3 regions of the Streptomyces sp. NPDC127098 genome follow, and region 2 is predicted to be linked to each of the others. Evidence: riboswitches for the same ligand, from Rfam matches in the RefSeq annotation. Region 2 holds a riboswitch; each other region holds the start of a gene.
What was found. Region 2 has a riboswitch for S-adenosylmethionine ahead of thrC (threonine synthase). Riboswitches for the same ligand answer to the same signal wherever they lie in the genome.
Positions count from the first base shown of each region.

Region 1: linked by a shared signal. The riboswitch ahead of ACFWI8_RS06085 (peroxidase-related enzyme) and the one ahead of thrC (threonine synthase) in region 2 are both predicted to bind S-adenosylmethionine.
Region 3: linked by a shared signal. The riboswitch ahead of ACFWI8_RS09880 (aminotransferase class V-fold PLP-dependent enzyme) and the one ahead of thrC (threonine synthase) in region 2 are both predicted to bind S-adenosylmethionine.

Region 1 covers NZ_JBHXFJ010000006.1:12,412-15,257, forward strand. Annotated here, with positions in the region: gene ACFWI8_RS06080 (TIGR03621 family F420-dependent LLM class oxidoreductase) at 1-712, opposite strand, end outside; SAM riboswitch class IV at 832-940, shown strand; gene ACFWI8_RS06085 (peroxidase-related enzyme) at 1,043-2,176, shown strand; gene ACFWI8_RS06090 (ABC transporter substrate-binding protein) at 2,215-2,846, shown strand, end outside.
Region 2 covers NZ_JBHXFJ010000069.1:35,639-38,484, forward strand. Annotated here, with positions in the region: gene ACFWI8_RS30670 (glucosyl-3-phosphoglycerate synthase) at 1-493, opposite strand, end outside; SAM riboswitch class I at 823-991, shown strand; gene thrC (threonine synthase) at 1,009-2,298, shown strand; gene ACFWI8_RS30680 (MoaD/ThiS family protein) at 2,295-2,570, shown strand.
Region 3 covers NZ_JBHXFJ010000011.1:2,036-4,881, forward strand. Annotated here, with positions in the region: gene ACFWI8_RS09880 (aminotransferase class V-fold PLP-dependent enzyme) at 59-1,360, opposite strand; SAM riboswitch class IV at 1,519-1,635, opposite strand; gene ACFWI8_RS09885 (UdgX family uracil-DNA binding protein) at 1,734-2,375, opposite strand; gene ACFWI8_RS09890 (acetamidase/formamidase family protein) at 2,591-2,846, shown strand, end outside.

The DNA.
Region 1 (2,846 bases), on a different contig from region 2:
GGCCGCCGGTCGGGTAGCTGTTCAGTTCGAGCTCGGCGAAACGGTCGCCGGCCGCCTCGCGGATCCAGCCGATCTTCTCCTCGGTGGCGGCGAGGGTGATGCTCGGTGCGTCGAGGGTCGGCAGGCCCTGCTCGTTTCTCCCGAGCCGGGGCGCCAGGCCGACGATCCCCGCCTCCCTGGCGGCCAGCGTCAGCAGTCGCCTTCCGCCACCGCCGACGAAGATCGGCGGGTGCGGGCGTTGGACCGGCTTGGGCTGGGCGTCGTAGTCGGTGATCGTGTAGTGCTCGCCGGCGAAGGTGAACCTCTCGTCGGCGAAGCAGCCCTTGAGGACCCGGATGGCTTCGGTGAGTCTGGCGACCCGGGTGGCGACGGGCTCGAAGGGGATGCCGATCGCGTCGTGCTCGGGCTTGTTCCAGCCGGCTCCGAAGCCGATCTCCAGGCGTCCGCCGGAGAGTCGGTCGAGCGTCGCGAGTTCCTGGGCCAGGACGGCGGGGTGCCGCAGGTTGGTGTTGAACACGAAGGTGCCGACGCGGAGCCTCTCGGTCGCCGCGGCCGCGGCGGCGAGGAGGGGGACCGGGGCGTACTGGGCCACGAGGTGGTCGGGGATCACCAGGGCGCTGTAGCCGATCGACTCCGCGCGGCGGGCGAAGGCGGCCAGGCCGGGTCCGTCGTGCTGTTCGCCGACGACGGTGAGGAAGCGGAAGGGACGCATCGCGTCATCGTGTCGGAGATGTGAGGCGCGGACCAGGTGCCACCCGGCCCGTGGACGCATGTCTCATATGGCGGACAGCGGGTTCTCTGGGGCGTTTTCGTCGGCTACGTTTCCGCGCAGGTCAAGAGTGCCAGCGTGAAGCCCCGGCTAGCTGGCCGGCAACCCTCCTGCACGGTGGGGTGCCCCCGGGGAGACGACCCGGCTGCGGTGATGCGGCAAGCGTGCTCCGGTGAGCTCTCGAATAGCGAGAACTCCGTCTTGATATGTGGACGGCCGAGCGGTTTGCCCGTGCCTCGGCCTTCAGTGAGCAGGCACGGCGAGGCGGAGTTCATGGGCACCACGGAGCAGGACGACATCGGGCGGCTGGCCGGTCTCGGGGAGGGGGTCGAGGCGGCGCGCGGCACCAAGCCGTTGGTGGCGGCGCGGGCCCAGCAGGCCGGGGAGGCGCTGTTCGGCGACGAGGTACCGGTGCGGCGTGGCCTGGCCGCGTTGGCCGCGCGCTGGCACGGCGTGGCGGAGCTGGTTCAGGAGCACGCGGAGCGGGGCGGCGATCCGGCGCTGTGGGGGGACGAGCTTCCCGAGGACCCGGCGTTGCGGGCGGCGGCGGCCCATGTCGACCTGGTCTCCGTCTCGCCGGCGTTGGCCACCCGCGAGGATCTGGAGCGGCTGGCCGCGGCCGGGTGGTCGCCGGACGAGATCGTGGCGATCTCGCAGGTCGCGGCGTTCACCGCGTTCCAGGCGCGGGCGATCCAGGGGCTGCGGCTGCTCGAGGGGCGCGGCCCGGACGTGGCGGCGCGGCCGGGGCGGGCCACGCCCGGGCGCGGGCGGGTCAAGAGCACCGCGCGGACGGCGTCCAACGGGCGGGCGCGGCCCGTCGAGTACACCAGGGAGTTGCTGTCCTGGACGGCGTGGGTGGCGCCGGTGCCGACCGAGGAGCTGACCGCCGAACAGGAGGACTCCTTCCGGGGCAAGACCAACGGCGAGTACTTCCGGCTGCTGGCCCGGCTGCCCAGGGTCCTGGCGGCCCGCACCGCGTTGGACGCCGCGATCTTCGCCACCGTCGAGGGCCTGCCCCGCGCCGAGCGCGAGCTCGCCGCCGCGGCGACCAGCAAGGTGACGGACTGCGTGTACTGCGCCTCCGTGCACGCCCGGAAGTCCGCCCAGATGTCCAAGCGCCCGGCGGACGTGGACCGGCTGCTCGGGGTCTCGCTGGGGAGGGACGCCGACTGGGTGCCGCCGCGCACCGCGCCGCTGGCCGAGGGCCAGGACTCCCGCTGGGCCGCGATCGTCGAGTTCGCCGCGGCGCTCGCCACCACCCCGGTCAGCGCCACCACGGCCCACGTGGACCGGCTGCGCGCCGAGGGGCTCACCGACGTCGAGTTGACCGACCTGGTGGCGGCCACCTCCTTCTTCGCCTGGGCGAACCGGCTGATGCTCAGCCTCGGCGACCCCTACTGGCCCTGACCACCCCGCATCCCCGAACCACTCGTAAGGAAAACGTCATGAGAGAACGCCTGCCCCGGATCTCCGCGCTCGCCGCCACGACCGCCGTCGTGTTCCTGGCCGGCGCCTGCGGGACCGTCACCACCGAGGACACGGCGGAGGAGAGCGGCGGCGACCGGGAGGGCTCGCTCACCGTCGTCGACGACGTCGGCCGCACCGTGGAGCTCGACGGGCCCGCCGAGCGCGCGGTCGTCCTGAACAGCTACGGCAACGAGTTCGCCCAGGCCATCGGGGCGGGCGACCGGGTCGTGGGCTTCGACCGGGTCTCGCAGACCCGCCTGCCCTACCTGGGCATCGCCGACGACGAGGTGGTCAGCGAGGACCTCCAGGAGATCAACTACGAGTCGGTCGTCGAACTCGACCCCGACGTCTTCATCCTGCCCCGCAACGGGGCCTGGCAGGAGGCCAGCGAGCAGCTTGAGTCCTTCGGCATCCCCGTGGTCGTAGCCACCGCCTGGGACTTCGACGTGTTCCACGAGACCGTGGACCTGCTGGGCGAGGTCTTCGGCGAGCCGGAGGGTGCCGAGCGGGTCTCCGGCTTCTACGACGAGATCTTCGGGCTGATCGACGAGCGGGTGGCCGGCACCGAGCCGGTGCGCGTGTACTGGGAGACCGAGCAGCCGTACCTGAC
Region 2 (2,846 bases):
CGAGCGGCCGGTCGTACATGGCCTTGACCAGCTGCACGTCGGGGTCGGTGAGCAGGGGGCCGACTATGCCCGAGACGAAGGTGGAGTCGAACTCCCGCAGGTCGGCGTCGACGAAACAGATGATCTCGCCGCTCGCCGCCATCAGCGAGCGCCACAGCACCTCGCCCTTGCCCGGGGCGGTCGGCATCCGCGGCAGGATCTCATCGCGGTGCACTACCTTCGCGCCCGCCGCTGCCGCGGCCTCCGAGGTGCGGTCGGTGGACCCGGAGTCCACCACCAGCAGTTCATCGATGAGCGGCACGCGCTCCATCAGGTCGCGCCGGAGCGCTTCCACGATGGCACCGACGGTCGCCTCCTCGTTCAGCGCGGGGAGTACCACGCTGATGCTCCCTGCCGCCCCTGCTGCCCGCTTCGCGTTCAACAGCCGCGGCAGCGGGCGGTCAGCGGCGGTCCAGGACCGGCGGCTCAGCCACTCCTCTGCCTCTTCCAGCACGAATGTCGCTCCTGTTCGCGTTCGGCCGTATTAGATCTTGTTTGGCCACCATTGCATCGTTTGGCCGTATCTGCCCTATACCGGCGTACCCGAATCCGCCGAGACCATGTTTCTCGGTGGGTCCGCTTCCGGCCCGACTTCTCCCGGTCGCCGCGGACGGCCTCAGGCCCGCGTCAGTGCACGGCTGTCTCCCGGATCGCCCACTGTCTCCCGTGTCTCCTCGTGTCTCGCGTATCGGACGGCCCGGGCCATTCTGGGGGGCGTCGGTTACAGTCTCGAACAGCGCAGGTGTCCTCCGCATATCGGGGGACGCGCCGACAATCGCATAGAGCTCATCCAGAGGGGCAGAGGGAACGGCCCGTTGAAGCCCCGGCAACCCTTCCGCCGGTTCTCGTGACGCGGAGTGACGGTCGGTGACGACCGCGCCCGGGCGAGGCTCCCGGTGGGGAAGGTGCCAATTCCGGCCTGAGGCGAGAGTCGCCCCGGGGAAGATGAGGAGAAGGGCCTCCATAGCCATGTCCGTGCTGACCACAGCCGACTCGTCACCCACCGCAGCCGTCGATCTCGGCCCCGCCGCAGCGCTCTCCTGTCGGGAGTGCGGCGAGCGCTTCCCGCTCAGCCCGATTTTCGCCTGTGCCTCCTGTTTCGGGCCGCTCGAGATCGCGTACGACCTGCCGAGCGGCGACCCCGAGGGCCTTCGCCGGCGCATCGAGGCCGGCCCCAAGAGCATCTGGCGCTACGCGCCGCTGCTCCCCGTGCCGGCGGACGTCGCCAGCAAGCCCAACCTGAACCCCGGCTTCACCCCGCTGGTGAAGGCCGACCGGCTGGCCGCCGAGCTCGGCGTGACCGGCCCGCTCTACGTCAAGGACGACTCGGGAAACCCGACCCACTCCTTCAAGGACCGAGTGGTCGCACAGGCGCTTGAGGCGGCGCGCGCCTTCGGTTTCACCACCCTCTCGTGCTCCTCCACCGGCAACCTGGCCGGCGCGGTCGGCGCCGCCGCGGCCCGCGCGGGCCTGCGCTCCTGCGTCTTCATCCCGCACGACCTGGAGCAGGGCAAGGTGGTCATGGCGGCCGTCTACGGCGGCCAGGTGGTGGCCATCGAGGGCAGCTACGACGACGTCAACCGCTTCTGCAGCGAGCTCATCGGCGACCCGCTCGGCGAGGGCTGGGGCTTCGTGAACGTCAACCTCCGCCCCTACTACGCGGAGGGTTCCAAGACGCTGGCCTTCGAGATCTGCGAGCAGCTCGGCTGGCAGCTGCCGGACCAGCTGGTCATCCCGATCGCCTCGGGCTCCCAGCTCACCAAGATCGACAAGGGGCTCAAGGAGCTGATCGCCACCGGCCTGGTCGAGGAGAAGCCGTACCGGATCTTCGGCGCCCAGGCCGAGGGCTGCTCGCCGGTCTCCCAGGCCTTCCGCGCCGGCCACGACGTGGTCAGGCCGGTCAAGCCGAACACCATCGCCAAGTCGCTGGCCATCGGCAACCCGGCGGACGGCCCCTACGTGCTGGACATCGCGCGCCGCACGGGCGGCGCGGTCGCCGACGTCACGGACGAGGAGATCGTCTCGGCGATCAAGCTGCTGGCCAGGACCGAGGGGATCTTCACCGAGACCGCGGGCGGCGTGACGCTCGGCGTGGCGCGGAAGCTGCTGGCCGAGGGCACCCTCGACCCCTCGCTGACCACCGTCGTCATGAACACCGGCGACGGTCTCAAGACCCTGGACGCGGTCGCCGCCGACACCGGCCCGACCGCGACCATCCGTCCCACCCTGGACTCCTTCCGAGAGGCTGGCCTGGAATGAGCGTGACCGTCCGAATCCCCACCATCCTGCGCACGTACACCGGCGGCCGGTCCGAGGTGACGGCCGAGGGGCAGACGCTGGCCGAGGTGCTGGCCGACCTCGACCGCAACCACCAGGGGATAGCCGCCCGGGTGTTGGACGACGAAGGCCGGTTGCGTCGGTTCGTCAACGTTTATGTGAACGACGACGACGTTCGCTTCACGGAAGGGCTGCTGACCCCGACGCCGGACGGCGCGGGCGTGTCGATCATTCCGGCCGTCGCCGGAGGCTGATCCTCCGTTTGTCCGGTAAGTGGCCTTTACCGCCGCGAATCCCCAGCTCCACACGCGCTCCACGACCGCCCCGAGCCCGTCCGGCTCGGGGCGGTCGGCCGTCCCGGTGGCGATAGAGTGAGCCCCGGGTCGCCCCCGGCCGATGCCAGCCGCATATGAATTCGCGACAGCTGGCGCAAATATTGTGCCGAAAATCGACGTACGAATTGTCGGGTTGGGGCGATAAAGCCATGGTGATTGATTCAACTTTCAGCTAAAATACGGCATTTGCCCGTT
Region 3 (2,846 bases), on a different contig from region 2:
GGCGTCCCGGCGCGGAAGACCGCGCGTCGGCCCCTCGCACTCCGTCCCTTCGGGGCCTTCAACCCGCCAGGGTTGAAACCGCGTCGACGAGCCGGGTGACATGCTCCCGAGGGGTGCCGGCGCCGAAGCTGACGCGGAGCGCCTGGAGCGGTCCGTCGCACTCCTCGGTGGACTCCGCCGAGGCGCCGAGCAGCCTGCGGACCAGTGGCTGGGCGCAGAACATCCCGGAGCGCACGCCGATGCCGAAGCGCTCCGAGAGCTCCACCGCGAGCTGCCCGTTGTCGTGGCCGGCCACCGTGAAGGAGGAGACGGCGACGCGGTCCGCCGCCGGCCCGAACAGGGACAGTTCCCTGACCGCCGGGATCTCCGCCAGCCCCTCGCGGAGCAGGGCGAGCAGCGCCTGCTCGTGGGCGACCAGCGTCTCGTGGCCGGCCTCGGTGAGGGCACGGCAGGCGGCGGCGATGGCGAAGGCGCCGATGACGTTGGGCGAGCCGGCCTCGTGCCTGGCCTCGTCGTCGGCCCACTGGACGTGCACGCCGCCGTCGGCGCGCCGGTTGACGACGCGGGTGGCGCCGCCGCCGGCCAGGTAGGGCGCGGCGGTGGCGAGCCAGTCGGCGCGGCCGGCCAACACGCCGGCGCCGAAGGGGGCGTAGAGCTTGTGACCGGAGAACGCCACCCAGTCCACGTCGAGTCGCCGCACGCTGACCGGCCGGTGCGGGGCCAACTGGGCGGCGTCGAGCACGATCCTGGCCCCGTGGCGGTGTGCGGCGGCGGCGAGTTCGGCGACCGGCCACAGCTCGCCGGTGACGTTGGAGGCGCCGGTGACGCACAGCAGCGCCGGTCCACCGGCCTCGGGGCGGGCCGCGAGCGCCGACTCGGCGATCTCGACGGCGTGGCGAGGCGAGTGCGGGGCGTCGAGGTAGGTGACCTGGTGGCCGTGGCGGGCCCACGGCAGCAGCGCCGCGTGGTGCTCGGTCTCGAAGACGAACACCCGGGTGCCGGCGGGCAGTGCGGCGGCCAGCAGGTTGAGCGAGTCGGTGGTGGAGCGGGTGAAGACCACCTGGTCGGCCGGGCGACAGTCGAGGAACCCGGCGACGGTCTCCCGGCTGCGCTCGAAGAGCTGGGTGGAGAGCCGCGAGAGGTGCCCGGTGCCCCGGTGCACGCTGCCGTAGTACGGCGCGTACTCGGCCACCTCCTCCCAGACGCGGCGCAGCACGGGCGCGGACGCCGCGTAGTCGAGCGCGGCGTACTCGATGTCGCCGCCGCTGGCGAGCGGGGCGCGGACGCCGGCGCTGAGCACGTCGAGGCTGGCGGGGGCGGCGGTGGTGCTGGGGGCGACGGGGGCACAGCTGGTGGTCATGAGCACGTCTCCGTGGGCAGGCGCGCCCGACGGCCTCGCGGGTGGCCGTCGGCGCGAGAAGGCGGGTAACGAGAGAAAGGGGGAGGGTGAAGGGAAGGAAGACGAGGGGGGAGCGTGACGCTCTACCGCATTCGCATTCGCACGAGGGAGCTCCTTCTGGGCCGCACTTGCCGCGAGCCCTGCTGCTCGCGACCCGGTCATCACCCGGGGCACCCCGCCACGACGGAGGGTTGCCGGACAGCGGGCCGGGGCCGTGGTCGCTGTCACTCGTGACCTCGCCGAGGATTCTGGCACAGGGCTCGCCCGCGCGCCCGGGGTGTCTCACTCCTCGGACGAGCCCTGGGCACGCGGCCGCTGACAGGAAACCCGGTGGTCAGGCCCCCGCCAGGGCGCGGGCGGCCACCTTCAGGTCGGCGACCAGGCCGGCGTAGGCGGCCTCGCGCTCCGCGTCGTCGGCGCGCAGCACGGCCGACGGATGGATGGTGGCGACCACCGTGTCCGCGCCCTCGCCCGACCACGGCAGCCGTGTTCCGCGCTGCCTGGTCACCCGGAACGAGGAGCCGAGCAGCGCCTTGCCCGCGGTGGCGCCGAGCGCCACGATCACCTCGGGTTCGATCAGGCGGAGTTCGGCGGTGAGCCAGGGCCGGCAGGCGGCCGCTTCGCGCAGCGTCGGCGGCTTGTGGATGCGGCGCTTGCCCCGGGGCGCGAACTTGAAGTGCTTGACGGCGTTGGTGAGGTACGCGTCGTCCGGGTCGATGCCGGCGTCAGCGAGCGCCCGGTCGAGCACCCGGCCGGCCGGACCGACGAAGGGCGCGCCCCGCCGGTCCTCCTGGTCGCCGGGCTCCTCGCCGACCAGTACCAGGCGGGCCGTCGGCTCGCCGGCGCCGAACACAGTCTGGGTGGCGTCGCGGTACAGCGGGCAGCCGTGGCAGTCGGCGGCGGCGCCGCGCAGCTCGGGCAGCCCGGCGCCTTCCGGGACGTAGGGGCCGGCGTCGTAGGACTCGGGTTCCGACACCGCCCGCGAGTACCCGGCCGGCGGCGAAGCATCCCCCGGTGCGCCCCTCGTTTCGGTGGTGTGTCCCCGGGCACCGCCGGACGGCCGGCGTGTTACCTGCGGGTAAGAAGCATGGGTCGATCACAGACAGCCGCCGATGAGGGCCCGAAGCTCACCTAGGGTGACGGCTGGCCCGGGGCGGACCGCTCGTGCCCGGGCGGAACAGGAGCCCCACCATGAACACCCCAGAAGAGCACGCCGCCACCGCCCGGGACACGCTGATCGCGGCCCTCGGCCGCCGCCGCTTCCTCCAGGCCGCCGGCGCCGTGACCGCGGCCGGCACCGCCACCGGCCTCACGGCCGCCGCCCCGGCCGCGGCGGCGGCGCGCGGCGCGGGCGCCGGATCACGCCCCGGCCACCCGCGCGAGATCCTGCAGCCCCACCGCGGTCCCATCCACGGTCGGCACTACCTGCCGTCGCTCCCCGACCAGG